Regions from separate parts of the Paenibacillus sp. Marseille-P2973 genome, predicted to be linked through region 1. Evidence: riboswitches for the same ligand, from Rfam matches in the RefSeq annotation. Region 1 holds a riboswitch; each other region holds the start of a gene.
The links. Region 1 has a riboswitch for cyclic di-AMP ahead of KB559_RS22480 (APC family permease). Riboswitches for the same ligand answer to the same signal wherever they lie in the genome.
Positions count from the first base shown of each region.

Region 1 (7,322 bases):
AACCGGTTGAAGTCAAGCGGCCTGTTGATCACCAAGCAGATAGAAAAGAGCGCCGGTTATACGCTTGGCGAAATGTCGATGGATCTCGGAATCGATACGGAAGGGAAAATCTGGTTTTTTGAGGCTAATGCCAAGCCGATGAAGTTCGACGAGCCCCATATCCGCAAAAAATCGCTGGAACGCATTTTCCAGTTCAGCCATTACTTATACCGGCAGGGTAAGGTATAGCCCGGGAAAGAGGTGAATTCTGCATGGAAATTGCAGCTTGGCATCCCGGGAACAGGGTCGCCTGGGAGATAAAGCATGCGGAAATGTTGGCATTCGTGCATCGCTATGCTAGAAAGAGCATTCCCTCCGCGACCTTTCGTGCCCTTATGAAGCTGTCCGGCCGGGAAATGACTCTGCCCGGTTCTTCCCTCCTTCTGGCCATTCTCCAAACGGAGGATGGCCCCCGGGTCGCCGGGTTATCCTGCGTAACGAACTATGGCCGCGGAATCTGCCTTGTCGTCGTTCACCCGCTGTACCGGGGTCGAGGGCTGGGATCCGCCCTGCTGAACCGGCAGCATGCCGTTCTTGGAAACCTGATATGCCGGGTAGCACCCGGCAACCTGTCCAGCCTGCAGATGTGTTTTCGCGCGGGGTTCAGCGCAAGTCGCCTAATTAAGTCTCAGACCGGGCGGGCCGAGCTTCTGCTGGAGAAAACTCATGGCTGCTCGCTGGATTCCGAGCTAATGTCGGATCTTGATTTTGCCAATCCATTCCCTGCAAAGAAGGTGATTCCTGATGACACAACCGGTCTTGGGCATTTTGACACTATATTTAAATGATAAAAAACACCTGGAAGAGCGGCATATTTATCAGCGTATGATCACAGAGGGGCAACGCCTTGGTCTTGATGTTTTTGTATTCACTCCGATGGATGTGGATGACAAAAAGGGCATTATCAACGCCCTGATTTACGATCCGAAGCAAAAGAAATGGTCGCGCAAATGGCGCAGCTTCCCGGAGCTTATCTTTGACCGCTGCCGGATTCAACGCAGCAAGCGGTTTGAACAGCTGTTAAGGTTCCGGGCGAAATACGGAAATATGACTTTTTTAAACCGTCCGCTGCGAAACAAGTGGACGATTTATCAGACGTTGTCCCGCAAGCCTGCGTTCCGCGGCAACCAGCCCGAGACGGTTTTGTTTCAAAGCGGGAGCGATGTTTTCAGGCTGTTGAAAAATCATTCCTCCGTCTATGTCAAGCCGATCAACGGTACCGGCGGCAGGGGGATTCTGCGGGTAGAACGGCTGGGAGGCGATATGTTCCTGATCCAGGGAAGGAAGCAGAGCCGGCAAATCATATCCGCACAGAAGCTGCACAAATCCAGGCTCGGCGCTTTCCTGATGAGCTGGAAAGGGAGCGGCCGCTTCATAGCGCAGCAAGGCATTCAAATCAAGCTGCCGAGCGGTCGGGTGCATGATTACCGCATGCTCGTGCAGAAGAACGGGCAAGGCCGCTGGGAAGTGACCGGCTGCGCCGGACGAATCGGTCCCGCGCGCAGCGTCACCTCCAACCTTCACGGCGGAGGCAAGGCGGCATCGATGAATGCTCTGCTCGGGCAGATTACTTCCAGTGAAGAGAAGCGCAAAGAAATCCGCCGTTCCGCAGAGAAGCTCAGCCTGGAAGTCGCCGCATATTTGGAAGCTACGTTCGGTGCTTTATGCGAGCTTGCACTGGACCTTGCGATTGAAAAAAGCGGGCGTATTTACGTCCTTGAAGTCAATCCCAAGCCTGCAAGGGAAGTATTCATCCAGACGGGGGATTTGGAATCTTACCGGAGAGCAATTGTAAGACCGCTGGAATACGCCCTATGGTTGCACAAACAAAAAACAGCCGCCCCTTCCTCATAGAGAGGAGGAGCGGCTTTATTTTTCCCTGAGATTATTCGGAATCTTCCGCCTGATCATAAAGCGTAACCAGTTCATTGAATGAAGTGATCAGCACATCCGAACCGGCCAATTCATGTCCATTCCCGAACCCGGCATAGGCGCAGCCGATCACGGTCTGGCCGTTCTTCTTGCCCGCTTCCACGTCGGACGAGCGGTCTCCGACCATCCAGGCACTGGATACTCCATGGTTGTCCAGCAATAGGCGGACAAGGTCTACCTTCGAAGCCGTCTGATGCTCGCCAGCGCTGTACATTCCTTCGAATAGCGGAGCGATCAAATGCGTTTCGGCGACGCCCTTCACGTAATGCTCCAGCCCGTTGCTGGCGACGAACAGCCTTACTCCCCGCCGGCTAAGCTGCTCCAGCGTTTCCTTAACTTCAGGATATAGTTCAGTTGAATACTCCTTCAGTCCTGAGAGCTCCAGTTCCAGCAACAGTTCATCCGCACGGCGGTGTACCGCTTCGCTGCAGTCGGGAATGACCTTTCTCCAAATATCCTCCAGCAGCATACCGAGACAGCTCAGCATCAGCTCTTCCGGAGGTGTCTCTCCCTCGTACATCTTCTCTTCCCTGAGCCGGTCGAACAGTTCATGATAGGCAGGGACAAGCAGGGTCTCTGTCTTAAACAGCGTCCCATCCATATCGAAAATCATAGCTTCGGGTTTCTGCAATTTCGTCTGGGTCGTCTCCATCTCCACATTCCTTCCTGTCTATATTTATAGCCCCATGATATGCCAATTGGCGATTACTTGCAAACCCTTGGGAGACGCCGAAGTTTGCCATTTCCCGAAGTGTCCATTACAATTACGTTTAAATTCAACTTATATATCGAAAAAGTAACTGCCAGGGAGAAGTGCGAAGCATGAGCAAAAAAATAGTAGCCATCGACATGGATGACACGATCTGCCATCTCATACCGAAAGCGATTCATTATCATAATTTAATGTATCCCGATCTTCCGTTGACCATGGAGCAAATTATCAGCTTTGATCTTAGCGGCATTTGGCATCCTGCATGCACGGACGACATTTTCTTCGGCAGGCCCGGCCTGTACGAAGAGCTTGAAATTTTTGACGAGTATACGATTGAAGAGGTGAAGCGGATGACCGTCGATTACGACGTCATCGTCGTGACGGCCGCCCGCCCGGCATCGGTTCCGGAAAAATGGAGATGGCTGCAAATGCATATGCCTTTCATTCCATTCGATAACTTCTTCGTCGCCAAGCGCAAATACTTGCTTGATTTTGACTTGTTGATTGACGACGGCCCCCATAATCTGATCGCGGCCAAGGAAGCGGGCAAACAGACCATTATGATCCCCCGTCCTTGGAATGCGCCGGTTCAGCAGGACTTTATTCTAAAGGATTCATGGCAAGGCATGAACGAGCTGGTAGGGCAAATTCTGACTTGATGGTCAGAAGAAAAGATCTTATTTTTTGAAATGATAAGGAACCGTGGTTACGATCAAATCCCTCCGGTATAGCAAAAAGGCGCGGATTAGCAAACTGGACTGATTATGCAGGGCGTTATGCCACCGTTTCTTCGGTATGAATTGGGGAATCAGAACGGTTACCCGGAAATTCATTTCCTTGGCCTTATGCTCCACGGTATCGATGAACTTCGTCAGCGGCTGGATAATGCTCCGGTATTGGGAATACAGCGTAACCAGCCGAATTTCAGGGTGCCACTGGTTCCATTTCTCCTCAAATTGCTTTTCCGCCTCTTTATCGAACGCCACATACACAGCGATGATCTGATCCGGAGACAACGATTTCGCGTAATTCAGCGTATTTTCCACTACATGCGTAATTCCCGCTACGGGAATTACCATGACATTCCCCTCGATCGCTAGTGGCTGTTCGCATGTAGTGATCCGCAATTGATCCCCCACAGCTTCGTAATGACGGTTGATTTTATGAAATACGTAAACGATCGCCGGCAAAAAGATTAACGCAGGCCAGACTTGCGGAAATTTCGTAATGAAAAAAATCATCATGACCGTAAAGCTGATTAAAGCCCCGATCGCGTTTATCGTTAATTTCAATCCCCAGCCCGCCGGTTTTTCCCGGAACCATTTCACAAGCATACCGGTTTGCGCCAGCGTAAACGGGATAAATACGCCTACCGCATAGAGCGGAATCAAATGCTCGGTCTGTCCTTTAAACACGATGATCAGCAGGATTGAGGCCACCGCCAAAAAGACGATTCCGTTAGAATAACCGAGACGGTCTCCGCGAACGGTGAACATACGCGCGATATATTTGTCTTTCGCCAGGTTCACGGCCAAGAGCGGAAATGCCGAGTATCCGGTATTGGCGGCCAGCACCAGAATCATCGCGGTGATCCCTTGAATCAAGTAATACATGATCCCCCGGCCGAATGTAGCTGAAGCGATCTGGGACACGACGGTTTCCTCCGCTTTAGGAGAAATACCGTAATAATAAGCCAACGATACGATCCCCGTAAACAAAAGCGCCAGCAGAACGCCCATGGCAGCCAATGTTTTGGAGGCATTCTTGGGAGCCGGATCCTTGAAGTTAGGAATGGCGTTAGAAATCGCCTCGACCCCTGTCAAAGCCGAACTCCCCGAGGCAAATGCCCGCAAGAGCAGGAACAGCGTAAGGCCTGTCACCGGTGTACCCATCGGTGTATGCAGGTTGGCCGGAACTTCGCCCATTGCAATTTGATATAGTCCCGCCCCAATAGTGATAAATATAACAAGCACGAATAAGTAAACCGGATAAGCCAGGATGGAAGCCGATTCGGTAATACCGCGCAAATTGAGTACCGTGATAACAACCACTAAAAGGCATGCTATAAGTACGTTATGTGAATGCAGCGACGGAAAAGCTGAGGTGATCGCATCCGTCCCCGCAGAAATGCTGACCGCAACGGTTAAAATATAATCCACCAGCAGCGCGCCGCCGGCTAAAAGACCGGAGTTTACCCCCAAATTTTCCTTGGAAACAACATAGGCTCCTCCGCCATGCGGATAGGCATAAATCACTTGTCTGTAAGATAAAACGAGAGCCAGCAGCAGCACCAGAATTCCCGCGGCAATCGGGATGGAGTACCAGTAGGCGGCCGCGCCGAGCGTCATCAGGACGAGCAGAATCTGCTCCGGTCCGTAGGCTACGGAGGACAAGGCATCCGATGAAAGGATCGCCAGGGCTTTCGTTTTGTTTAATTTTTGTTCGCCGAGTGCGGTTGACTTCAGCGGCTGACCGATGAGCACTCTCTTGATTATCGAAAACATAGATGCAACACCACCGTGCTTTATTTTTTGCAAATTCAAAGGCTGATTATGATTAAATATTTTGGTAAATCGTCTCATTTGGAGACTTTTTGGACAGCAAAAAACCACAGAGGCAAGACCCCCTGCGGTCCATGAGTGCTTTACATGGGCACAGTATCATTCCTCTCTCGGACTACGCTTACGAGGTTAGCTGTCGGATTAGGGTGGCGAGAGTCACCCCTCCGCGGCATGTTCTGCATGACATGCTGCGGATTCACCCCTACCGTTCGTTTCGGCTGGCTTTGCCTGTTACGCCCGGCATTCGGTTCCCCCGTTTTCCCGTATTACGGGAAATTCAGCGAATCAAGAATATCAAATCCACGAATGAATATTACGCCTGCTCTCATTTTCTGTAAATCCCGAAATTTGCGTTGAATCGCTTCTATTTGTTGTAAAAGAGTACGATAAAACGCTTACTTCCATCACTTTCATTTATTATCCTTCATTATTGAGCCCGCATTAACGCGCAACATAAATCATCGTATTAATGCCGAATACAACAAAAAAAAGACCGGCCTCCATTCCTGGAAACCGGCCTGTCCTGATTCATTCTATATGTCAGCCTACTCGCCGTTCAAACGGTATCCTCCATGGAATACCGGTCCCACATATTCGTTAAAGGCATACCCCGAACGAATGGCCGCCGTTACGAATTTTTTCGCTTTAACTACGGCTTCCTTTACAGTTAAGCCGCTGGCCAGTCCACCTGTTACGGCAGCCGCAAAAGTACAACCGGCTCCATGGTTATGTGCGGGTTCGATCTTTTCCGTCTCCAGAACCTCAAATTCCTCGCCGTCATAGAACAGGTCGATCGCTTTGTCGCCTTCCAAGGCTTTGCCGCCTTTAATGACTACGTAAGCCGCTCCGCGTTCATGAATGATCTTCGCTGCTTTCTTCATGTCATCCACGCTGGACAAACGTCCCAAACCGGAAAGCACACCGGCTTCGAACAAGTTTGGCGTAACAACCGTAGCAAGCGGTAGCAGCAAATCGCGAATCGCATCCGCGCTCTCCGGATTCAAAACTTCGTCTTCCCCTTTGCAGACCATGACCGGGTCGATGACCACATTTTGTTGGTTATGCTGCTTGATGCAATTCTCAACGACTTCTATAATTGGCACGCTGCCAAGCATACCCGTCTTCATAGCTTGCACCGGGCCGCCCGCAAACACGGTCTTCAACTGCTCGGCCACCAGATTGGCGTCTATCGGGTACACGCTATGATGCCATCCGCGGTCCGGATCCATCGTAACAATGGTAGTCAATGCGCTGAGTCCGTAAGTTCCGTATTCTTCAAATGTTTTCAAGTCTGCCTGTATCCCCGCGCCGCCGCTGGAGTCACTGCCGGCAATAGTTAGCGTTTTAAGAATGGTTGACATGATCAAATGCTCCTTTACGAAAAACTAAAGTGCTTCCGGCCTCTATTGTAGCATTATTTTCAGAAACTCAGTGAATTATTTACGCATTTACATAGCCCGGAAACAAAAAAAGTATGGAGCAAGTAATCCTTGCTCCATACTTTCCACTGATATGGTCTATAGCCAGCTTATTTCACGACGATCTGGTTTGCGGCATCGATTCTTTCCTGGGATGCGTTGAAGCATTTCTTGCAGACTTTCAGAGCCTGACCGGAACTGCTCATCTTCGTATAAAGCAGTTTAATACGCGTGCTTCTGCATACGGGGCATGTCCCCCGGCCTCTGGAAGGAAGAATCCACAAAGCTTTCCCCCGCTTTGATTTAGACATAAGAAATCACCTTCGCCTCTATGTTATTTGCTTGTTTTTCTATGTATATCGGGAAGGCCGGCCGAACATGCCCAAATATTTCCGGTCCTTCCCTATATCATTCCGAATTCCGTAACCAAATTTAACTGTTAAGTGTCTTAACAAGAACATCCGCTTGGCTTAAAAAATCTTCTTATGCTCCCGGTCATCCTTCAAAATCTCCACCGCTTCGCGGAAGCGAAGCGAGTGGATGATTTCACGCTCGCGCAGGAACTTCAGGCCGTCTTGCAGATCAACGTCATCCGTCATATCGATCAGCCACTGGTATGTAGCCCGAGCTTTCTCCTCAGCCGCAATATCTTCATACAAG
Region 1 is NZ_JAGQEH010000018.1:55,684-63,005, reverse strand. It holds gene KB559_RS22505 (YheC/YheD family endospore coat-associated protein) at 1-228, shown strand, start outside; gene KB559_RS22500 (GNAT family N-acetyltransferase) at 252-827, shown strand; gene KB559_RS22495 (YheC/YheD family endospore coat-associated protein) at 784-1,893, shown strand; gene KB559_RS22490 (HAD family hydrolase) at 1,925-2,623, opposite strand; gene KB559_RS22485 (5' nucleotidase, NT5C type) at 2,794-3,342, shown strand; gene KB559_RS22480 (APC family permease) at 3,361-5,187, opposite strand; cyclic di-AMP (ydaO/yuaA leader) riboswitch at 5,347-5,537, opposite strand; gene pdxK (pyridoxine/pyridoxal/pyridoxamine kinase) at 5,790-6,605, opposite strand; gene KB559_RS22465 (hypothetical protein) at 6,773-6,973, opposite strand; gene KB559_RS22460 (manganese catalase family protein) at 7,133-7,322, opposite strand, start outside.

Region 2 (7,322 bases), on a different contig from region 1:
GAATCAGCCTGCGCTTTCCCCCGCCCTTCAGCCAAAGCTTCGGCAAAGTTAGCAAACAGCACCGTGAAGAGCAGAATCAGGAATACCGATAAATTAAAACCGAATCCATTGCCGGAACCGGACAGGTTCGGAAACAGCAGAAGGAGCATTACGATGGCCATTCCGATTTCGACCACGAACATGACCGGGTTTTTCATCATTGTGGCCGGATTCAACTTGACCAGGCTTTCCACCGCAGCCTTACGTATAATCGGGCCAGTAAGCATTGTTTTACGACTGTTCGACATCCATTAACCCCTCTTTCGCTTATCCTAAAGTTAAAAACTCGGCAACCGGGCCCATAGCAATGACCGGTAAAAACGTGAGCGCACCGATAAGGAGCACCGTTCCGATCAATATGCCGACGAACAGGCGGTTGTCGGTACGCAAGGTACCGATCGTTTCCGGAATCGGCTCCTTGGCCATTAGTGAACCCGCAACGCCCAACAAGGCTATGATGGAAACATAACGCCCAAACAGCATGACCAACCCGGTCATAATGTTCCAGAACGGCGTATTGTCCGCCAGCCCTTCAAAGCCGGACCCGTTATTTGCGGCAGAGGAGGTGTATTCATACAGCACCTGGGATAAACCATGGAAACCGGGGTTCGTGATTGCACTGTGCCCCAGATCCGTCATAAAACTGATTGCAGTCGGCACAAGAATGATAAACGGATGCGCCAAAATCGCGATGGCGATCAGCTTCATTTCCTTGGCCTCGATTTTGCGGCCCAGAAATTCCGGCGTCCGGCCGACCATCAGCCCGCAAATAAACACTCCTAGAATGGCGTACATCATCATGTTCATAAGGCCGACGCCTTTTCCGCCGAATACGACGTTCAGCATCATTTGTACCAGCGGAACCATCCCGCCGAGCGGCGTCAGAGTATCATGCATATTGTTGACGCTCCCTGTCGTAGCGGCCGTCGTTACAGTGGTAAACAGCGTGGATCCGGCGATCCCGAAGCGAACTTCCTTCCCTTCCATGCTTCCTTGCGCAGCGTCGATACCCAGTGCGTTGATTGCCGGGTTACCCGCTTTTTCCGAGAAATAGACGGTGGATAAAAAGACGAGAAATAGAATCATCATGGCGGAGAAAATGACCCAGCCTTGTTTCTTATTCTTGGCGAACAACCCGAATGTGTATGGCAACGCGGCACCAATCATCCACATCGACCACATTTCCACGGCGTTACTCAAACCGTTCGGATTCTCAAACGGATGTGCGGAGTTTACTCCGAAAAATCCCCCGCCGTTCGTCCCCAAATGCTTGATCGACTCGAGCGAGGCGACGGGCCCCATCGAAATTCGCTGTAACGCGCCATCCAGCGTATGAACCGTCAAGGTCGGATCCAACGTCTGTGGAACCTGCAGTGCCACGAGAATTAGGGTAACGAGCAAAGCTGCCGGTAGAAATACCCGGACATGGGCTTTTGTAAAATCTTCAAAGAAGTTTCCGAGCGTTTGCCCTCTCTGCGTCAAACCGCGGATAAATGATATTGCTACGCACAGACCGCTGGCGGCCGAAGTAAACATCATCATCGTAATGACGGCCATTTGTGAGAAATAGGATAGAGCAGACTCCCCGCTATAATGCTGTAGGTTCGTATTGGTCATAAAGCTGATGACCGTATTGAATGAAAGCGACGATTCCATGTTTCCCATCCCATTAGGATTCAAAGGAAGAAACTGCTGAATCCGCAGAACCAAATAGCTTACTCCCACCAGAACGGCGTTCGTCACAATCATGCTAAAGGCGTATTTTTTCCAGCTCATGCCTTCACGGCGTTTGAAACCGACCAGCTTATAGATCAGTCTTTCGAAACCTCCGAATATGTTGTCGGTACGGTTCGATTCCCCGGAAAACACATGGTATAAATAAGTGCCCAGCGGTTTCACCAGTACAATGATGACGCCGATCACAACTAACATTTGCACTAAATCCATTGGGATCCCCCTCAAAAGTAGGCTTTTTAAAATTTCTCAGGATGAATCAAGGCATAGATCAAATAAAGAAATACGAACAGGACGACCAACCCGATCCCTATCATGGCGTATCCCCCTCCTTTAATTCCTGTTAATCCCCGGTTTCCGGAATGCCGTTTGCTAAAAATCCGACCTCGCAGGAACCGGAATGAATCACATAAGTCGCTCCAAGGCCCTTGTAAATCATTCTCGGATGCCGCTCCGGCGTAATCACGATTATTGGACTCGATGTCCATTGACGGCATAACTGCAAATATCGACATGTTAAAGTTAGCGTAGTTTCAAAAATAAAGACCCTCCCGATCCGAAATTCGGGAATCCTCCAAGTTTTCTCATCCTCCGTCTTCACCCGGATCACTTGAACCGTCCCCAATTTACGAGCCCGTTTCTCCTCAGTTTTGTTGTTCACGAGAACCGCAACATTCCGCCGCTTAGACAACAGCAGCCGTACAAAATTCAGCCCTGCCTGATTTGGCGCAGCAATGAGGATACAATCTTCCTCCACCTTTGTTTCCTCCCTCAGATAATAGCAAGACCTAAAGCCCCTCCTGGTGAGGTAGACTTTACTAGTAAGCTCATTCCAGTACTTTGCACAGCAAAAAAGCCGCAGGAAAGGAAGGAACCTTTCCGCAGCTTCTGGCATGGTGTTCATAACCATGGTGGGCTTATGGCGGTTGCCTCTCCCAATTACGCTTACGAGGTTAGCTGTCGGATTCGGGCGCGAGAGTCGCCCTACGCTGGAAATTAAGGATATTTCCGGCGATTCACCCCATGAAACGTTCCGATCCCAGATCGGCGTTTCGTTGGTTCCCCCGCTTCTGCGTTCGCAGAATTCAGCGAAAAAGACATTATTATTCATTTCGATTTTTCATAACAATTTCAGTCAATTTTTCAGTTTAGGCAATAAAAAACCACAGAGGCACCTTGGCGCTCTGTGGCCTACTCATACGGCTGACAGTTCACCCATCCTCTCTTCATCCACGCTTACGAAGTTAGCTGTCGGATTCGGGCGGTGAGAGTCGCCCTACCCGAACGGAATCCATGGTTTCCGTCCGGGATTCACCCCTGTCCGTTTGCGGTCTTTAACTCTCACATTAAAGACCGCAAACGAACGAAACGGCTTCTTGGCCTTGGAGCCAAGATAGATGCGCCGCAATTTGGTTCCCCCGTTTTCCCGTTTCCGGGAAATTCAGCGATCGACAAATGGTATGATATTTGTTTCATGGATTGAATCATAACTCCGGCGCCGAATCCAGTAAAGTCAGGCAACCGTCTAAAAACAGTTTGCAATTGCCAAATATATGAAACGGGAGCGTTTTCATAATGGTTAAACTCTCTCATTTACGTCATATCTCTTTAATGCTTCATTTTTCATTCCATTATATTAAAGGTCATTAAACGGTTATTGCCCTAAGAAAAATACTACGGCTACAATACAATTGTAAACGTTTACAATTATTCCGGATAGAAAGCGAGGGGTATTCATGCCGATTCGTCAACAAAAGAAAGCCTTATTGAATCAAGTTGTAGGTTCATTGATTTTCAAAGGGTTGACTGCTTCTCTATTCCTTTGCTTCTCTTTTATCCTCGTGGCTCAGATCCCCTACGCTCACGCCGAATCCATGCTGACCATCGATTCTCCGGCGGAAGGTGATCAGGTACCTCCGGGATGGCTGCGGGTTACGGGAGGGTATACCGAAACTTATGACATCAAATTGATTATTAATGGAACCGAACAGCTTAACTCCGTAAGAGAGGACTTAAATGGACCCGAAAGCGGCACTTGGTATGCGGATGTCGACGTATCCAAATACGACGGCAACATCTCGCTGATTGCCAAGGGAGTGCAGAGTTCGTCTCGTTATGGAATCTCCACGGCTACGACATCGGTGTATGTCAATAATCCCGAAGCCAGCCTCCCTGTTGTGAAGATTACAAATCCTTCGGACGATGAAACCGTCCACGGCTCGGTCCCTGTAAAAATCACCGTCGACGCCAAGAATTCCGTTGAGCTGGTAGAGATTCGAATCAACGGCGGGCCATGGATGAAAGCAAAGCAAACCGGGAACCACTATCAATTCAAATGGGACGCCAAAAATCTCGGTAACCGGACCTCCAGTCTGGAGGCAAGGGCCTTCGACGAATTCGGCAATGAAGGCCGGAGCACTACGGTTTATGCTCATACCGGGAACTGGGCTCCCGAACCGGTTACACTTGAAAAGCAAGACCGTGCGATGTGGATCTGGGAAAAAGCCGCTTACAATCTCTTTTTGAACCCGGGCTCCAAATCGGCGTTAAAAGCGCTTGCCGATGATACCGGAACCTTCGGCTCCGATCCGATCACCACCTTTTATATCGGCGTTTTTCCGTATGAGGGTGTAGACATCCTTGAAGACCAGCCTGAGGCTGTCCGGGAGTTCGTAAAGTGGGCGCATGACAACGGCTATCGGGTCCACGCCTGTATCGCCGGAGGAACCGTACCTCCCTATTATGGCGCCCTGGCTCCATATCACGGCAATGCAATCCATGAGATGGAAAAGGTCATCAATTACAACCTCTCCTCCTCCGCAGATGAGCAGTTTGATGGGGTGAATGTCGATATCGAGCCTTATATTTTACCTGAGTTTAAGACCGATAAACCGGCCGTACAGCTTCAATATTTAGATGTGCTTCAAAAAATGATTCAGCGCAGAGACGCCGCCGGCATTGACCTTCCTTTCGGCCCGGCGATCCCGAGATGGTTTGATAGCAGCGACACTTCCAGCAATATTACCTGGAACGGTCAGACCAAGTGGCTGTCCGAGCATGTACAGGACATCAGCGATTATATTTCAATCATGGATTACCGGGACACCGCCGAGGGCGGCCCTGGCATTATACCTCAGGCTCAGGCCGAGCTTGCCTATGCCAATGCGATCGGGAAACCGGATTCGGTCATCGTAGGGGTAGAAACGCTGGACATTGCCAACAGCGGAGACCCCGAAACAATCACATTCCGGGAGGAAGGCCGGACCTATATGGAAAGTGAACTGGATAAAGTTTATACTGCCTTTTCCGGAGATCCGGCTTTCGGCGGCATTGCGATGCACCATTATGACTCGATACGCTGGCTTCCTTCCGCTTGGGGACCTAGTGGATTTAAGTGGACCATGAATCCGCCGGATACAGCTCCTCCTACCGGAGTAAGCAGGGAACCGCAAGCCACTGCGTTCGATTTCAGTACCATTGAACTTTCCTATGGCAGAGCCTCCGACGATTCCGATATTGAGGAGTATATTATTTACCGCGGCACCGAGCCCGGATTTACGCCGGATGATTCCAACATCGGGGGAACGTCGAGAAACCTGACTTACCGCGATACCGGATTGCTTCCTAACTCCGTTTATTATTACAAGGTAGCCGCCGTCGATATCAGCGGGAACATCGGTCCAGTTTCTAGCGAAGTTTCAGCCGTGACCGGAAATACGACCCTGCGCCCTATGATTATCGGGGACATGAACATCGTGTTTAACGGCACGCAGGGAAAAGTAACGCTACAAGTCATCGATCTGGAAACCGGCGAAGGAATTACTGCTGACGTTCATGGCCGGTTTACCTACAACGGCGGAAAATATGTAGATCTGATCACAAATGCTGCCGGATCCGCCACCGCTACTTCCGAAACGCTACCTAAGGCAGCGGGGCTTGTCGGCTTCTGGCCGCAACGGATCGCCGCCCAGGGATATTATTGGGCTTCCGCTTATGACCGTCCGCATACCGTTACCGTGTCTTGGCCCGAAAATGAGTGATCTGAGTAAACGAAAGGGACTGCCTACGGGTCAATAAGACCTGTAGGCAGTCCCTTTTACATTTTGGCAACTGCTTTAGCTGTCGATTTGCCAGTCGCAATAGCCCGGTGTTAGTTAAGATCTCCCGGACGCCAAGATCTTACCGCGCCAACCATATCCGCTGCATTCTGAGTGATCGTTTCGTAACGCTTTTCCCGAATGAGAGCAGGATTTACCAGGCATCCGCCTAATCCGACCGCTGTAGCACCCGCCTCTAAAAATCCATGAATATTGTCGAGACGCACGCCTCCCGTCGCAATCAAAGGAATCCGGTCGAGCGGGGCGGTTATCTCTTTGAGGTAACCCACTCCAAGAGAGGCCATCGGAAACACCTTCACCGCAGTCGCTCCCGCTTTCCAGGCCTTCACAATTTCCGTAGGCGTCATCGCTCCGGGAAAAACGGCTATTCCTTGTTCAAGCGCATAAGCCACAACCGCCTCATCCAGATTCGGGGAAACCAGATATTCTGCCCCAGCCCGGACCGCTTCTTTGGCCTCCTCGAGGTCCAGCACGGTGCCTGCCCCAATCTTCATCCGTTCTCCGAATGTCTCTCTCCAGCTTGAGATCATTCCTAGCGCACCTTCCGTATTCAACGTCACTTCGGCAAACACAATCCCTCCCAAGCTAAGCGCTTCGGCAACAGCTTTCCCCTGCTCCTTCGGCACACCGCGCAGGATAGCAATGATTTTCTCCGCCTTCAGCCGATCCAATAAGGAAGTTGTCATCCCGTTCCCCCTTAATATGTATTTGAGTCTGCCTATATTTTAACCTATAGACCATGACTTGAGGAGCTTGACCCGATATAATGAAAAGGTAGTGTAAACCTTTCCATAGGAGTGATAATTATGAAGCTGACTTATTTGGGACATTCCTCCGTGCTTATCGATACGGGCGAATTCACACTCATCATCGACCCCTTTCTGACAGGAAATCCGGTGGCTTCGGCCAAAGCCGATGAAATCAAAGCCGATTATGTACTCCTGACCCATGGACATTTCGACCATATCGGAGATGCTGAAGCTATTGCCAGAGCCAACGGGGCCACGATCATCGGAATTGTGGAGTTGGCTGACTTCTTCAAAAACAAAGGATTAACAACCGCTGGCTTGAATCTGGGCGGATCGTTCGTTTTCCCGTTCGGGAAATTGACCTTGACCCCCGCCCTCCACAGCTCATCCGTAGAGATTGACGGCACCAATGTGTATCTGGGCGTAGCAGCAGGAATCTTGCTGGATCTCGGCGGATTCGTTCTCTATCATGCCGGCGATACGGCATTGTTCAGCGACTTGAAGCTGATCGGAGACCGGCGACAGATCGATCTTGCTTTCCTGCCGATCGGTGATTATTTCACTATGGGACCGGAGGATGCGCTGCTTGCGGCCGAATGGCTTCATCCCAAGCATGTCGTCCCTATTCACTACAATACCTTCGGACTCGTCGCCCAAGACGGAGCGAAATTTGTGGATCAAT
Region 2 is NZ_JAGQEH010000011.1:74,161-81,482, reverse strand. It holds gene kdpB (potassium-transporting ATPase subunit KdpB) at 1-287, opposite strand, end outside; gene kdpA (potassium-transporting ATPase subunit KdpA) at 307-1,986, opposite strand; gene KB559_RS25605 (potassium-transporting ATPase subunit F) at 2,013-2,090, opposite strand; gene KB559_RS19255 (hypothetical protein) at 2,117-2,530, opposite strand; cyclic di-AMP (ydaO/yuaA leader) riboswitch at 2,701-2,874, opposite strand; cyclic di-AMP (ydaO/yuaA leader) riboswitch at 2,992-3,230, opposite strand; gene KB559_RS19250 (Ig-like domain-containing protein) at 3,510-5,813, shown strand; gene KB559_RS19245 (bifunctional 4-hydroxy-2-oxoglutarate aldolase/2-dehydro-3-deoxy-phosphogluconate aldolase) at 5,924-6,577, opposite strand; gene KB559_RS19240 (metal-dependent hydrolase) at 6,698-7,322, shown strand, end outside.
Region 2: linked by a shared signal. The riboswitch ahead of KB559_RS19255 (hypothetical protein) and the one ahead of KB559_RS22480 (APC family permease) in region 1 are both predicted to bind cyclic di-AMP.

Region 3 (7,322 bases), on a different contig from region 1:
GCGGACGGTCATCCACGAAATCGGACACCAGTTCTTCTATGGCATGGTCGCGAACAATGAATTCGAAGAGGCTTGGCTGGACGAAGCTTTTACCTCCTACGCTGAAGATAAACTGATGGAGCAAGAGTTCGGAATCGCGCCAAATCTGCCGATTCAGGCTGCGCTGATATCCTCTCCGGCTACTCTGACACAACCCGCCTGGAAATACGGATCGGGAGATACCTATGCCAAGAACGCTTATTATCGCGGCAAACTGGTCTTGTTGGATATCGAACGCCAAGTCGGGGCGAAGACCATGAAGCGCATTCTCTACAACTATGCCCAGAAGTACAAATTCAAGCATCCGACTACGGCCGATTTTCAACGGGTTGTCGAGCAGACGACCGGACGGAGCTGGAAGTCATATTTTAATCAATATATATATGATGGTAAAATGGCTGATTTCTCGGTAGACCGCATTACCGTAACTCCTGTAACCAAGGATGGGAGCACGATTTACGAGTCTGAGGTGGAAATCAGCCGCAAGGGAGGAACGGCCTCCAAAATACCGCTGCTCTTCAGCTTCAAGGATGGCCATACGATCCACAAGGTGTGGAATGGCGATGGCGATCGCGTTCAGATGAAGCTGCAATATAAAGAACCCCTGGAATGGGTCCGTTTGGATCCCGAGTATTCCTTGGTGCTTGAGAACAAGCATATCAACAACTTTATTAAGGCCGAGGTCAAGGAACCTGTCAGCACACGTGCTTCTTTAAGCATCACCAAACTGCTGGAATCCCTGCTTGGCACTCTGGTCTGGTAGGCTGGACGAACAAGAATAAGGCTTATTCATAGCAGTAATGCCCACAAAACTTTTAGGAGGGAAAGTTATGACCTATGTACGAAATGGATGGGGGCTTGTCAGGAGCCAGTTTCCCTCTGTGATCATCCTGTTCCTGTACCAGCTGCTCTGGGGGCTGTTTCTGTACCGTCTGATCCATTCGGCGGTTGTGGCCGTACTGTCCAGGTACCCGGATACGCCCCCGAATGAATTGAACCGGATTCTATACTTGATCGAAGGGCAATTCGAATTAAAGCACAATCCGGAGATTCATCAGTATTTCTGGCTGCTAATCGGGATGATTGTTCTCCGTCTATTGCTGACGCCGCTGTTCCAGGCGGGTATTCTCTACGGTCTGGTTCCCCCCGAGACCCGGGCGTCCGGCCTTCCCTTCTTCCGGGGAATGAAGGAATTCTGGAAGCCCGTCACTCTCTTCTTTCTGTTGGAGCTCGCGCTGCTCTCCCTGCCGGGAATTTGGATCGTCCCGGATTTATACGCCCTCTTGCCCCGTCTCCTTACGTCAGGCGACAGGCTCGCTCCCCTTTTGACCCTTTGTGGATATTTGCTGGGGTGGGTGGTTTACGGTTGGCTTGTCCGGCAAATCCTGCTGTTCGCCCAGTTCGGGTATCTGTTTAAGGCCGGCGTCTGGGGCTCCCTGATGCTGAGCATGAGGTATCTATTGCCGGGGATCGCCATTTCCCTTATTCTCGGAGCTGCCGGCGCCGCCTTGTTCCTTTTGTTCGGAACGGCCTCCTGGATTTGGACAGGACTGATTGCTTTAATTCTGCAACAAACCTATCCTTTCATTCGCAGTCTATTTCAAATTTGGACTCTAACCTCTCAATATCAGCTTTGGCATACCAAATCACAAAAAAGTTAAATTTTTTTCATCTTTGTCCTTCCTTGTGCCACAAGGCCTCCGAGCTTATTCGGGGGTCTTGTCCTGCGTTTTCCCCTCTCAAACTCGCTAAATAACCATTGCCAAAATATACTGGCCTTTGTTACAATAACAACAGCACAATTTCAGTAACAGTTTTGTAATTATTTTTGTCACTATTAGCAGGAGTCTTCTGCTGGGTGTCGAATAAGTAAGTAGTCAGGTGTAAATTACAGCCGAATTCCCTTCACGGGGAACGGGGGAACCACTTTGGGTGAATTGATCTCGCAAGAGAGGGATCATAGGGGACCTTCAACCGAATCCTTAAGCTAACCTCGTAGGCATTGGAAGGAGCATTTCCTTGAAAAAACAGTTAACCGCAGCAGCCGTAAGTCTTGCAATACTTTTCTCCATCGGAACTGGTAGCGCTTTCGCAGATTCCAAATTGGACACCACGATTGAAAAAGCTCTGGGAAGCGATTATGTTTCCGGCGGAACTACCACCTCTGGCTTTGACTGTTCCGGATTCACTATGTATGTCTTTTCGAAAATCGGAATTAAATTGCCGCACCAATCAGGCTCCCAGTACAAGATGGGAACCGCTGTAGAGAAGAAAGAACTGATCGCTGGCGATCTGGTGTTCTTCAACACTTCAGGCAAAGGTGTGTCTCATGTTGGTGTTTACGTCGGTGACGGCAAGTTTGCTCATGCTTCCTCCTCCAAAGGAGTTATCATCAGCAAATTGAGCGATAAATATTATGTCGAGCGCTATGTTGGCGCCAAGCGCATTATGAGCACTGATAAGTTCGAAGAAGTTACAAGCGATACTCAAGATCATGATGATGTAGAATAGTAACGATGAAGCCCGCAGAGATTCTTTATGGATCGCAATCTGCGGGTTTTTTCTTTTATTTAAACCGTCGTCCTAGGAAACATTACCCGGAGAGGACGGGATATACAGGACAAATTAACTTATTTATTCAAAAATAACAAAACAAACTTGCAAACCCGCGTTGATGTTTGGTAAAATGACCAGAGTAAATGGTAACAACTTTGTAATCACTGTTGTAACGTCGTAATCACTGTTGTAACGTCGTAATTTTTCGGGTGCATTCAACAAAGACTAGCCGAATTCCCGGCACCCGGGAAACGGGGGAACCACATTGGGTGAATTGATTTCGTTACATAGGGATCATAGGGAACCTTCAACCGAATCCTCAAGCTAACCTCGCAGGCCTTGGAAGGAGTTTAACATCTTGAGAAAGACATTCGCAGCAGCAGCAACGAGTTTAGCTATTTTGTTCACCATGGGGACAGGAAGTGCCTTTGCGGACACCACATTGACCAGCGTCGTTAAATCCGTGTACGGAACACCTTACAAATACGGAGGCGTCACGACCAACGGTTTTGACTGTTCCGGATTTACAAGATACGTGTTCAAGAAAATGGGCGTTGATCTTGCCCGCGTCTCTACCGCTCAGTACAAGCAAGGTACCCCGGTGGCCAAGAGCCAGTTGAAAGCGGGAGACCTCGTATTCTTCAACACCCTGGGCAAAGGTAAAGTGTCCCATGTGGGCGTCTACCTGGGAGACGGAAAATTCGCTCATGCCTCTTCTTCCAAAGGAATCAGAACAGACAAATTAAGCAACACTTACTATAAAACACGTTATGTCGGGGCAAAAAGAATTTTGAGCGCAGACAGCTATTCCAGCTTTGCCAAAGAATCCTGATCACCCCTGATAGGTTGAGGCCCTCACCTCAACAGCTCGCTTGACCGCACTTGATTCTTGCCGGAATCAACGCGGTCTTTTTTCTTTCCTTCATCTTATTCATATAACGAAGGAATCGATCAAAAGGTTTCTTGGATAAAACCCATTCCAAAAATATTTTTTCCGTTCTCGTTCTCTAACACTCCATATCCTATCTTCCCTATATCCAAAATTTACCCGTTATGCGGATGCCTAAACAGGAAATTTTTAATTTACGCATTTTTTTTGCCTGCCTTCGATTTCTGGCCCCTCTTCCTCCACAAAGCCTTTACAACCAATAAAAATCCCGTTAGAGTGAGGTTAAAAAGAACTACAGCCATATGGGTAGCCGCATAGGCATTCCTATCGTTTAAGGAGGCGCAAAAATGGAAAAACCAATCGCACCATTTCGAATCGTACCCATGGAAGAAAGCCATGGCGCAGATATCAGTACTTGGCGTTACGATTCTCCCTACGATATTTATAGCTGGCTTCCCTGGGAACAGATGAAGGCGCTCGATGTGGAATTTGGGAATCCCGTTTTAAGGGCCCAGCAGTACGTCTCTTTGCTGGATCAGCAGGAGGAGCTTGCCGGATTCGCCCAGTACTTTCCTATGGAGGGCGTTACACGGCTTGGCATCGGTATGAGACCTGATTTATGCGGCCACGGGCTGGGTAAGACCTTTGTGCTGACAATCGTCGAGGAGGCCCAGCGGAGAAAGCCTAAGGATGTAATTGACCTGGAAGTGCTCACATGGAACACACGGGCGATCCGGGCTTACCAGAAGTCCGGCTTCGTGATTACCGATCTGTACGAGAAAATGACTCCTGGCGGCATTTCCAAGCCATATTACTGCATGGTGTTTCGCGGAAAACCCTCCGAGGCGTAAAAAAACATCCCCTTAATGAGACGTCTATGATTAATCGTACATGATTTTAACGTATTTTTCGTATACTACAAATAATTCGTTACTTTTTTTGACACAAATGCTATGATCACGGGGCATGTTCAGCTATAATGGAAGGTAGCTTACATAGGAGGGACGATTGAAATGCAGAAGTGGATCATGAGCGGAATACTCATCGTGGCGTGCGCCTTCGCAGCCGTGTTAATGTTTACATTACCCGGCAAAGATCAGGTGGCCCAGGAAGAAAAGCCGCAAATGCCTGCGGTTACTGTAAGCGCAGAGCAAGCCGAAGCTACGGTTAAAGCCAACTGTATTTCCTGTCACGGGACTGATTTGCAAGGCGGAGCCGGTCCGAATCTGCAAAAAATTGGATCCGAGCTGTCGGCGGAACAGTTGTACGGCATAATTACTAAAGGAAAAGGCGGAGGCATGATGCCTTCCTTCAAAGATAAATTGAAGGACGAGGAAATCGCCAACGTTGCTATGTGGCTTGCGGAAAAGAAATAACAAACAAAAACAAAGACGCGCCCGCCGGGACTTATTAGTCCCGGCGGGCGCTTTTCTAATCATTCACATTCCTGAGCTTGGATTCCTGCTATCCCTATAGGGCCTAGCCAGCCGTTCGGGCTTTCTCGAAGGCTTCGTTATATTGTTGCGCTTCTTTAATATCTACGGCCGTTATCCCGCCCTCTTCCCAAGATGTCAAACGAAGCGTCACCGTTTTGTGGTCGATGGTAATAAAAGGGTGATGATTAAAGGCTTCCGAAATAGCGGCTACCTCATCGACAAACGCAATCCCCTTCATAAAATTGGAGAACGTGTATTTGCGAGTAATCCAGCGACCTTCCTCCAGTTCCCAGCCTTCCAGCTTTTCCAAATGCGCTTCTACTTCTTGCGGTGTAAACGGCATTCTTCTTCCTCCCCGTTCTAAAAACTTCCACTCCTATGTAATCCTGCAGTTTAGGATTCAATACTCGGCAGCATTAGCTCTGTCCCCGCATCTGTTTATTGTATTCTTCTCTACTGCAGATCATGCGAATGAGAGTTCTCGATTCTGCCGCCATGACAGCGGCATTCCTCATTACTTCCAAGATTATATTTTACCACGGCTCTATCCGATAATCCAAAAACTTGTGGAAACTTCGGTCAGACCAGCTTGACGGAGGTTAGCTCTTCCTCTCCGATCAGGAAGTTAATCCGGTGCCCTTCGGGGTCATGGATGACTACAGCGCTTCCTACGGGAATTACCGGCTCGGTGCCAAGAGCAAAGAACAGATCCTCAGCCAACGCCTCCTGAACCTCCTGTCTCTCTTCATCGGAGAGCCCGTGCCACTCCAAAGCCTCCATTTCAAAAAATTTATAGCTATCTGGAATACGGCCTACCGCCGCTGTCAAATCCTTCAAAATAAATTCATAATCTCTTCCGTGCTTTACGCCCACAGCCAAACGGCTCCCTTCATCTTTGTCATTTCGGTCTTCTTTCTTATTATAACGGAAAAAACACCTTAAAAAAAAAGGGATTTCTGTCGATAAAAAAGATAAACCGTTTTTCGGATTGACTGGTAACGTCCGATGTCCCCAGCAAGGATGCGGGAGACAGAAAAATGGAATCAATTATCTCAAGGACGAGGTGTGCAATGGAAATATCAACAATTATTGGACTTATTCTCGGTTTTGTTGCCCTTATCTTAGGTATGTTCTTGAAGGGTGCGCCTATTGAAAGTCTGGTCTCCAACCCTGCGGCTTTTGTTATTATCCTTGTGGGGACGGCCGCCACGCTGTTTGTGGCATTTCCGCTTTCCGAGGTTAAAAAATTCCCTGTGCTGATTAAACTGACGATGGTTAAACCCAAAATGATCAGCAAAGCTGAATTGATCACTTTGTTTATGGAATGGGCCACGATCACACGCCGGGAAGGTCTCCTTGCCTTGGAGGCCAAGGTGGAAGAAATCGATGATGACTTCCTTCGCGGTGGCATGCGCATGATTATTGACGGCAACGACCAGGACTTCGTCCAGGACGTGCTTACGGAGGATATCGCCGCTACCGAGGAGCGACATAGAGCGGGCGCGCAAATTTTCTCCCAGGCCGGGATGTACGCGCCTACCCTCGGGGTACTCGGTGCCGTCGTCGGTCTGATCGCTGCGTTATCCGATATGAGTGATATCGCGAAATTATCCCATGCGATTTCTGGCGCTTTTATCGCTACCGTGTTCGGTATCTTTACCGGTTATGTGATGTGGCATCCGATTGCCAATAAGTTAAAACGTCTCTCCAAGAAAGAGATGGAAATACGCCTGATGATGGTCGAAGGTCTGCTATCCATCCAATCCGGCGTATCGACGATCGCGATCCAACAAAAACTGGCCGTATTCTTGACCCCTGCGGAGCGTGCGCAAATTTTAGAAAAGGGGGCGGGTGAAGGTGAGCAAAAAGAATAAGAAGCATCAGGAACACGAAGAACATGCTGACGAGAGCTGGCTGTTGCCTTATTCCGACTTGATGACTCTTCTTCTTGCATTGTTTATCGTTTTGTTCGGAATGAGTACGGTTGATGCTCAGAAATTCCAAGAGATGAGCGAAGCGTTTCAAAGCGTGCTTACCGGCGGTTCCGGGATTCTGGAACAGAACTCGATGAGCAGCAATACGAAGAATTCCATTAGCGAAAATGAGATTCCCAAGCCTTCTTCCGATGGTCTGATGAAAAAGAAGAGCGAGCTCATGCGTAAAGAGCAGGAGAACCTCGAATCCCTTAAGAAGCAGCTTGATACGTACATCAAAAATAACGGGTTGACCGACCAGCTGGATACTAAACTCAATCAATCGCAGTTGATGGTTACGATCAGCGACAACGCGCTCTTCCCTTCCGGAGAAGCGGAGGTCAAGCCCAATGCGCGGATCCTGGCCAAGGCCATCTCGGCCATGCTTCAGGAATTCCCGGACTATGAGGTGATCGTTTCCGGTCATAC
Region 3 is NZ_JAGQEH010000014.1:31,648-38,969, reverse strand. It holds gene KB559_RS20735 (M1 family metallopeptidase) at 1-802, shown strand, start outside; gene KB559_RS20730 (hypothetical protein) at 870-1,700, shown strand; cyclic di-AMP (ydaO/yuaA leader) riboswitch at 1,922-2,056, shown strand; gene KB559_RS20725 (C40 family peptidase) at 2,059-2,550, shown strand; cyclic di-AMP (ydaO/yuaA leader) riboswitch at 2,813-2,949, shown strand; gene KB559_RS20720 (C40 family peptidase) at 2,954-3,427, shown strand; gene KB559_RS20715 (GNAT family N-acetyltransferase) at 3,832-4,335, shown strand; gene KB559_RS20710 (c-type cytochrome) at 4,498-4,860, shown strand; gene KB559_RS20705 (4a-hydroxytetrahydrobiopterin dehydratase) at 4,964-5,263, opposite strand; gene KB559_RS20700 (hypothetical protein) at 5,500-5,793, opposite strand; gene motA (flagellar motor stator protein MotA) at 5,991-6,794, shown strand; gene motB (flagellar motor protein MotB) at 6,778-7,322, shown strand, end outside.
Region 3: linked by a shared signal. The riboswitch ahead of KB559_RS20725 (C40 family peptidase) and the one ahead of KB559_RS22480 (APC family permease) in region 1 are both predicted to bind cyclic di-AMP.

Region 4 (7,322 bases), on a different contig from region 1:
CGCAGACAAGCATTACGATAGTCGTATATTCCCGCAGTACGCCATGCCGCGCATGACCCGTGAAATAGGCCAGCAGCCCGGAAATGATCAGCCCGATCACAATTCCGCCGAGCGCGGTTTTTACAAAGTCCAAGGACATCGCGCCAAAATGAAGTTCGCCGCCGCCCGCGACCGCCGCCAACAAAGCAAACGTAAGAATCGAACCCGTTGCATCATTAAATGCCGATTCGCTCTCCACCGTCTCGCGGACACGCTCCTTGATCTTCACCTGTTTGAAGATGGGGATGATCGATGCCGGGTCCGTAGATGCAATCACCGCAGCTGCGAGGAAGGCAAAAATCCAATCCACCCCGAACAGAAAATGCACGCCTGCCCCCACAACCAATACGGAGATGATGACCCCCGGAACGCTAAGCAAAGATAGGGTGATCCAGACCTTACGGAGACCGCTGAGCTTAAGATTCCTGCCGCCATCAAACAGAATAAGCGCCGAACCCAATGTTAAAATGAGCTGATTGATCAGCGAGCCGCTGGATTCATGAATGAGCTTCAAGCCGGGCCCGAGCAGCATGCCGACGGCGATGAATACGGCAACATCGGGCAGCTTGAGCCAAGCGGCTAATTTACCGGAAACCATGCCGACACTTAGAACAAACAATACTAGGATCAGAAAATGCCGAATCGCTTCCGTTGCAGCAGATTCCATGCAGGTCACACTCCAAGAGCAGAATCACTAAAATGATTAATCATTTATAATAGCTTCGAATTCATCGATGTTTTTCTTTGCCCCGATGATGACCATGATGTCCCCAAGGATTAGATGATCCATTGCCGTCGGTGCAATAATGACGCCGTTCTCCCGGTGGATGGCTACGATGCTGCAGCCGAAACGTGCTCTCGGGTTCAGGTCGCCGACATTTTTTCCGTCCAGGCATTGCGGTACTCTCATTTCGACAAGTCTGTATTCTTTGGAAAGTTCAATGTAATCCAGCAGGTTTGGAGTTACAAGCTGATGGGCGACCCGAACCCCCATATCCCTCTCGGGAAAGATAACCCGGTCGACGCCGAGCTTCTCCAGCGCCCGGCCGTGAAGGACGGAAATCGCCTTGGCTACCACCGTTTTTATCCCAAGGTCTTTGAGAAGGATGGCCGACAGGATGCTCATTTGAATATCATTGCCGATCGCTACGATCCCGCAGTCGAAATTTCGAACGCCCAGCGACTTCAGAACCTCTTCATCCGTCGCATCCGCGACGACGGCATGTGTAAGCCGGTCGCTCCATTCCTCGACCACTTCCTCGTTCCTGTCCACGCCCAGAACCTCGTAGCCGAGGTCCATCAGCTCTAGCGCCAGGCTGGAACCGAAACGCCCCAAGCCGATCACTACAAACTGCTGTGTTTTCATCTCACTTTTCCCCTTATCCTATAATCATTTTGCCTTCGGGATGTCTATATAATTCTTTACCCTTCTTCGGCCCGAGCGCATAAGCTAACGTCAGCAGCCCTAACCGTCCGGCAAACATGGTGAAGCTGATAATAATTTTCCCCGCAATCGTCAATTTTCCCGTCAGTCCCATGGAAAGGCCGACCGTACCGAACGCGGAAGTCGTTTCGAACAAAATGCTCAGGAAGCTGGCATCTTCCGTAGTCGAAAGCACCATCGCCACGGCGATGACCAGGAACAAAGCGAGCATCGTGATCGTGACGGCTTTGAAAATCCGCTCCTGGGCCAGCCGGTAACGGAACAACACGAGATCCGAACGGCCGCGGATCATGGAAATGACCGCCCCGACCAGAATCGTGAACGTCGTCGTCTTGATCCCGCCCCCGGTGGAGCTTGGCGATGCCCCGATGAACATCAGGATGATCATAAAGAATTGCGTCGCCTGTCTAAGCCCGCCGATGTCCACCGTATTGGCACCCGCCGTTCTCGGCGTAACCGACTGGAAGAACGAACTCCAGATTTTCCCGCCCCAATCCAGCGGTTGCAAGGTATTGGAGTTGGTGAATTCAAACACGAAAATAACGAGCGCTCCGACCAGAATCAATGTGGCGGTCATGGAGAGAACCACCTTGGAATGAAGCGACAATTTGCGGCGTTGCCGAAACTCGATCAGGTCGGACAAAACGATAAAGCCGAGTCCTCCGGAAACGATCAGGAACATCGTTACGAGATTGACGATCGGATCGTTTACATACTGGGTAAGGCTGCGGTACTCGCCGAACAGATCAAAACCAGCATTGTTGAACATGGAAACGCCGTGAAAGATACCGAAGAACAGCGCCCGGCCAAACGGCATGTCGAACGACCAGCGGATTGTGAACAGAAGTGCGGCGCAGCTCTCGATAATCAGGGAATACATCAGCACCTTACGGATCAGCCGGACGATCCCTTCCATCGTATTTTGGTTCATCGCCTCCTGGAGCAGAAGCCGGTCTTTCAGCGAAATCTTTCGTTTAAACACCAGAGCGAACAAGGTCGCCATGGTCATGAACCCCAGACCGCCTACCTGGATCAGCAGCATAATGACCACCTGGCCGAATGTTGAGAAATAGGTTCCTGTATCCACTACGACAAGCCCTGTCACACAGGTTGCCGAAGTAGCGGTAAAGAAAGCGTCAATAAAAGGAAGCGAATCTCCCGTACTACTGGAAATCGGCAGCATCAAAAGCAGCGAACCGGCCAAAATAATGAACGCAAAGCCCAACACAAGGACTTGGGGTGGGGAAAATCTGATCCATTTGGAAAGCAACGGGCTCACCTCATTACTCAATTTGGCAAAAAAGAAACAATGAAAAAAAGCACTGGAAATCCAATGCTTTTTGATTGGTCCCTGCTGCAAAGGCCTACGAGGTTAGCTGACGGATTCGGGCTTGCGCGGTCTGCCCTATTCGCTTTTTCACCAGGCGCAATGCAAGTGAAGCAGCGAAATTCACCCCTAAATATCGGTTCCCCCGTTTTCGGTAAGAAATTCGGCCAACATATTAAGTTACATTCATTTTCATTTCATTTTCGTCAAATTGGATTATAATCCTTATTCACTTCCATCACAAAGGTTTAATTGGATGAAATAGATCGAAAATGACTTAAAAGAGTTGAAACAGACCGTAAGGTGAATGCTTATCTAAGCCATGCTGGGATTTGCCGTGGTTATTGCGCTTTTACGCGAAACAAGCTTCGTCTCTGGCGAAGAAATCTCCCCTGTGTTATCTTTACTGTGACATGGAAGTACCGAAATCATACAGATTCAACAAAAAATCGTTAAAAGGAGTTTTCGTATGTATTCCGATTTAAAACCGCAGACGCGCGGGATAAAGACCAGGACCTTATGGATACTCGCCGTCATTGGACTCATCGTCTTTATTTTACTCCAGATTGTCCCGACAACCGCTTCCGAAACGCTGCAGGTCGAACAATCGACTCAGTTAATTACGAAGGTGCAGGCCAAGGAAGCTGCCGTCAAATTCGCGGAATCGACGCTCGGATTAACCGGTCCCTTCAACGATGCCCTGGTTACTTACGAGACGCGCGCTGATGTATACGGGTATTTGACCCGGGAAGGTTTAATGGAAGATTACCTTAAAAAGTATGAAAAGCAGTTCCCCTACGACATCTTTCAAGTCCGCATCAATAAGCCAGGCGGGCTGCTCAAAGCCGTAACGGTAGATATCCATATGACCACGGGCAAGGCGGTCGGCTTTAAAGAATACCCCGAAACCGGGTTTCCGGACATCGAGGGATTGGGCGGCGGTTCATCCGAAGCTGATGCCGCTACCTCGGGAGTGCAGGACCTATCGTGGGAAGAAAAGCTGGCGTTAGCCCAACCTTACTTGAAGTCGCTTGGTTACAGCGAAGATATGCAATCTTCCGTGGGCGAAACACCGGATGGTCTGTCTTTAACGCTGGTGGGATATGAAGCGGGGAAATCGAATGCCCAAATCGATATTCATTATTTCGAAGGCCAGGTCTCCGAAATCGATAGTTACTTCTCCGTGCCGCAAAGCCATACCGATTATGTAAAAAGCCAAACCACGCTCGCCAACTGGCTGACCTATGTAGGATATGCCCTATTGACTTTTGTGCTGGGAATTCTCGCGATCGTGTACAGCGCCATGACAAGAGTACATACTTCATTCAAGCGGGGAATCGTGCTCGCCTCCCTGTACTTCATCATTTCCATGGGTTCTGCGCTTAATATGATGCCTTATTTTGAAAAAGAAGGCTTAAGCGGTGCAATGCTGATCTTCGGGCTTGTATTTCAGGGCGTCGTCACGCTGATTCTGGCCGCCTCCGTCTATTTCTCCCTCGTCGGAGGCGATGGACTCTGGCGCAAGCAGGGGATTAATCTCTGGGCCCGGGCCAAGGAACAGGGTTATGGACGGCATGTAGTAAAATCGATGGCGGACGGATACGCCTGGGCACTTATTCTGCTTGGAGTTCAGTCCGTGATCTTCTTCATTCTGGAAAGAACGATCCACACCTGGTCGACCACAGATGCCTCCCAATCACCGTATAACATGCTCTATCCTGCGCTGCTCCCGCTGCTTGCCTGGGTGGCAGGGATCGGGGAAGAGGCCGTATACCGGCTGTTCGGGATTCCGATGCTGAAGAAAATGTTCCGCAGCACGCTCGTCGCAAGTATCATCACGACGCTGATCTGGGCGTTCGGCCATACGTTGTATCCGATCTACCCGGTCATCTCCCGTCCGATCGAGCTGCTCATTATCGGCCTGTTGTTCAGCTATATTTTCCTGCGCTACGGTTTTATTGCGGTCCTGTTCTCGCACGTCATCTTCGACAGCATCTTAATGTCGCTAAGCATTATGTTCACAGGTGGAACGCTGAATATTACGGCAGGCATATTCTATATCGTATTACCGGCGATTGTTGCCTTCGTCATCTACTTGTTCAATCCGCCGGGCAAGGAACGCCCTTCAGCTCCGTTGCCAAAAAAAGAGGAGCCGTTGTTCACGACTCCTCATCATCCCGAAGGGCATCTATAATTTGTTTAGCTAGCTTGTCGCCAATGGAAAGGGGCCGGAAGTCTTCGACTGAGGCCTCTTTCATTTTTTTGAGCGAGCCGAAGTGCTTCAGCAGCGCCTTACGACGCTTCTCCCCGATGCCCGGAATCGCATCCAGGCGCGAAGCCACCATCGATTTCGCCCGCTGCTCGCGATGGAACGAAATCGCAAACCGGTGAACCTCGTCCTGAATTCGCTGGAGCAAATAAAACTCCTGGCTGTCGCGAGGCAAATGAACCGGCTCGGGCGGATCGCCCACCATCAGCTGCGCAGTCCGGTGCTTGGCATCCTTGACCAAGCCGCCCACCGGAATGAATAGACCGAGCTCGTTCTCCAGTACGTCGATTGCAGCCGAAATCTGCCCTTTGCCGCCGTCGACGATGATCAGATCAGGCTGAGGCAAGTTCTCCTTCAGCACGCGCTCGTATCTGCGGCGGATGACCTCGCGCATCGTTTCATAATCGTCCGGACCCTGAACGGTCCGGACTTTGTATTTCCGGTAATCCTTCTTGGCCGGTTTGCCGTCGATGAACACAACCATCGCGGAGACCGGATTCGTCCCCTGGATGTTGGAGTTATCAAACGCTTCGATCCGGGATACCCGATCCAGTCCGATCGAACGGCCCAGGTTCTCCGCGGCTCCCCGAGTCCGTTCCTCATCCCGCTCGATCAGGCGGAATTTCTCGTCAAGCGCCACGCGCGCATTCTCCTCAGCCATCGTCACCATCTGACGCTTAAGGCCGCGCTGCGGCACCAGCGTCTTCACGCCGAGCCACTCATGCAGCGCCGAAGCCCCGCTTGCCGCGTCGAGCGCCTCGCTGACGCCTTCGGTTGCGGCAGATGAGGCTTTGGCCGCCTCCGGCTCGCCTGGGGCTTCCTCGCCCTGTCCAGGCTCCTCAGCCATGCCGGGGAGCAAAATCTCTTTCGGCAATGCCGGGTTATCGCTGTAATATTGAGTCACGTAAGACAGAAAGTCACTGTAGGCATCCCCGTAAAAAGGAAAGACCGAGGCATGCCGTTCAATCATTTTACCCTGACGCATATACAGGATCTGAACGCACATCCAGCCTTTGTCCACCGCGTAACCGAATACGTCCCGGTCCTTGGCGTCCGCCGTCGTAATCTTCTGCTTTTCCATGAGCGCATCGATGTTGATGATCTGGTCTCTTAGTTCCTTGGCGCGCTCAAAATACAGGTCTTCCGCGGCCTCCTGCATCTTCCGCTGCAGTTCCTTCTTAATCTCTTCATGTCCGCCGCTGAGGAAAGAAGTGATTTCCTGCGTCATCTGCTCATAGGCGGATTGCGGCACTTCCTTTACGCACGGAGCCAGGCATTGGCCCATATGATAATACAGGCATACCTCCTTGGGCATCACATTGCATTTGCGCAGCGGATACATGCGATCGAGCAGTTTTTTGGTCTGCTGCGCGGCATAGGCGTTAGGATACGGACCGAAATATTTGGCTTTATCCTTCAGCAGGCGGCGGGTCACCTCAAGGCGCGGATGGGGCTCATTCGTGATTTTAATGTAAGGAAAGGTTTTGTCGTCCTTCAGCAGCACGTTGAAACGCGGATAATGCGTTTTGATTAAATTACACTCCAGAATGAGTGCTTCCATGTTGCTGCCTGTCACGATATATTCAAAATCCCGGATCTCCGAAACCAGGCGTTGAGTTTTTCCGTCATGACTTCCGGTAAAATAGGAGCGGACCCGGTTCTTCAGTATTTTCGCTTTGCCGACATAAATAATCTTGCCGTCTTTATTCTTCATCAGGTAACAGCCCGGCAAATCCGGCAGCAGCGCCAATTTGTGGCGGATCGCCTCCATTGCCTTTTCCTGTTCCTGAATGTCGTTCGTTATGGAATCCATGCTACAAGCCTCCTCCCCCACATGGAATAGCTTCCGCTTTTACGCAGAAAACGCCCCCGGACATGCCGGAGGCGTAAACCAGGCCGTATTGAAGCAATTGGACCTTATTGATGTTTAGCAAGAATGTTCTTCAAGTTTTCTTTGGAGTTCAAGCCTACAACTTTATCCACCGGTTGACCGTCTTTGAAGAAGATCAGGGTAGGAATGCTCATTACGCCGAAACGGGAAGCCGATTCCGGGTTTTCGTCCACGTTCACTTTAGCGATTTTCACGGAATCGCCTACTTCGTTTGCCAGATCTTCCAGAATAGGAGCGATCATTTTGCAAGGTCCGCACCAAGGTGCCCAGAAATCAACGAGAACCGTGCCTTGACCTTCAACTTCATTATTAAAAGTTTGATCGGATACATTAACAATTGCCATGAATAATC
Region 4 is NZ_JAGQEH010000009.1:173,164-180,485, forward strand. It holds gene KB559_RS17960 (cation:proton antiporter) at 1-706, opposite strand, end outside; gene KB559_RS17965 (potassium channel family protein) at 743-1,405, opposite strand; gene KB559_RS17970 (TrkH family potassium uptake protein) at 1,419-2,753, opposite strand; cyclic di-AMP (ydaO/yuaA leader) riboswitch at 2,829-2,989, opposite strand; gene KB559_RS17975 (CPBP family intramembrane glutamic endopeptidase) at 3,280-5,004, shown strand; gene uvrC (excinuclease ABC subunit UvrC) at 4,970-6,892, opposite strand; gene trxA (thioredoxin) at 6,997-7,314, opposite strand.
Region 4: linked by a shared signal. The riboswitch ahead of KB559_RS17970 (TrkH family potassium uptake protein) and the one ahead of KB559_RS22480 (APC family permease) in region 1 are both predicted to bind cyclic di-AMP.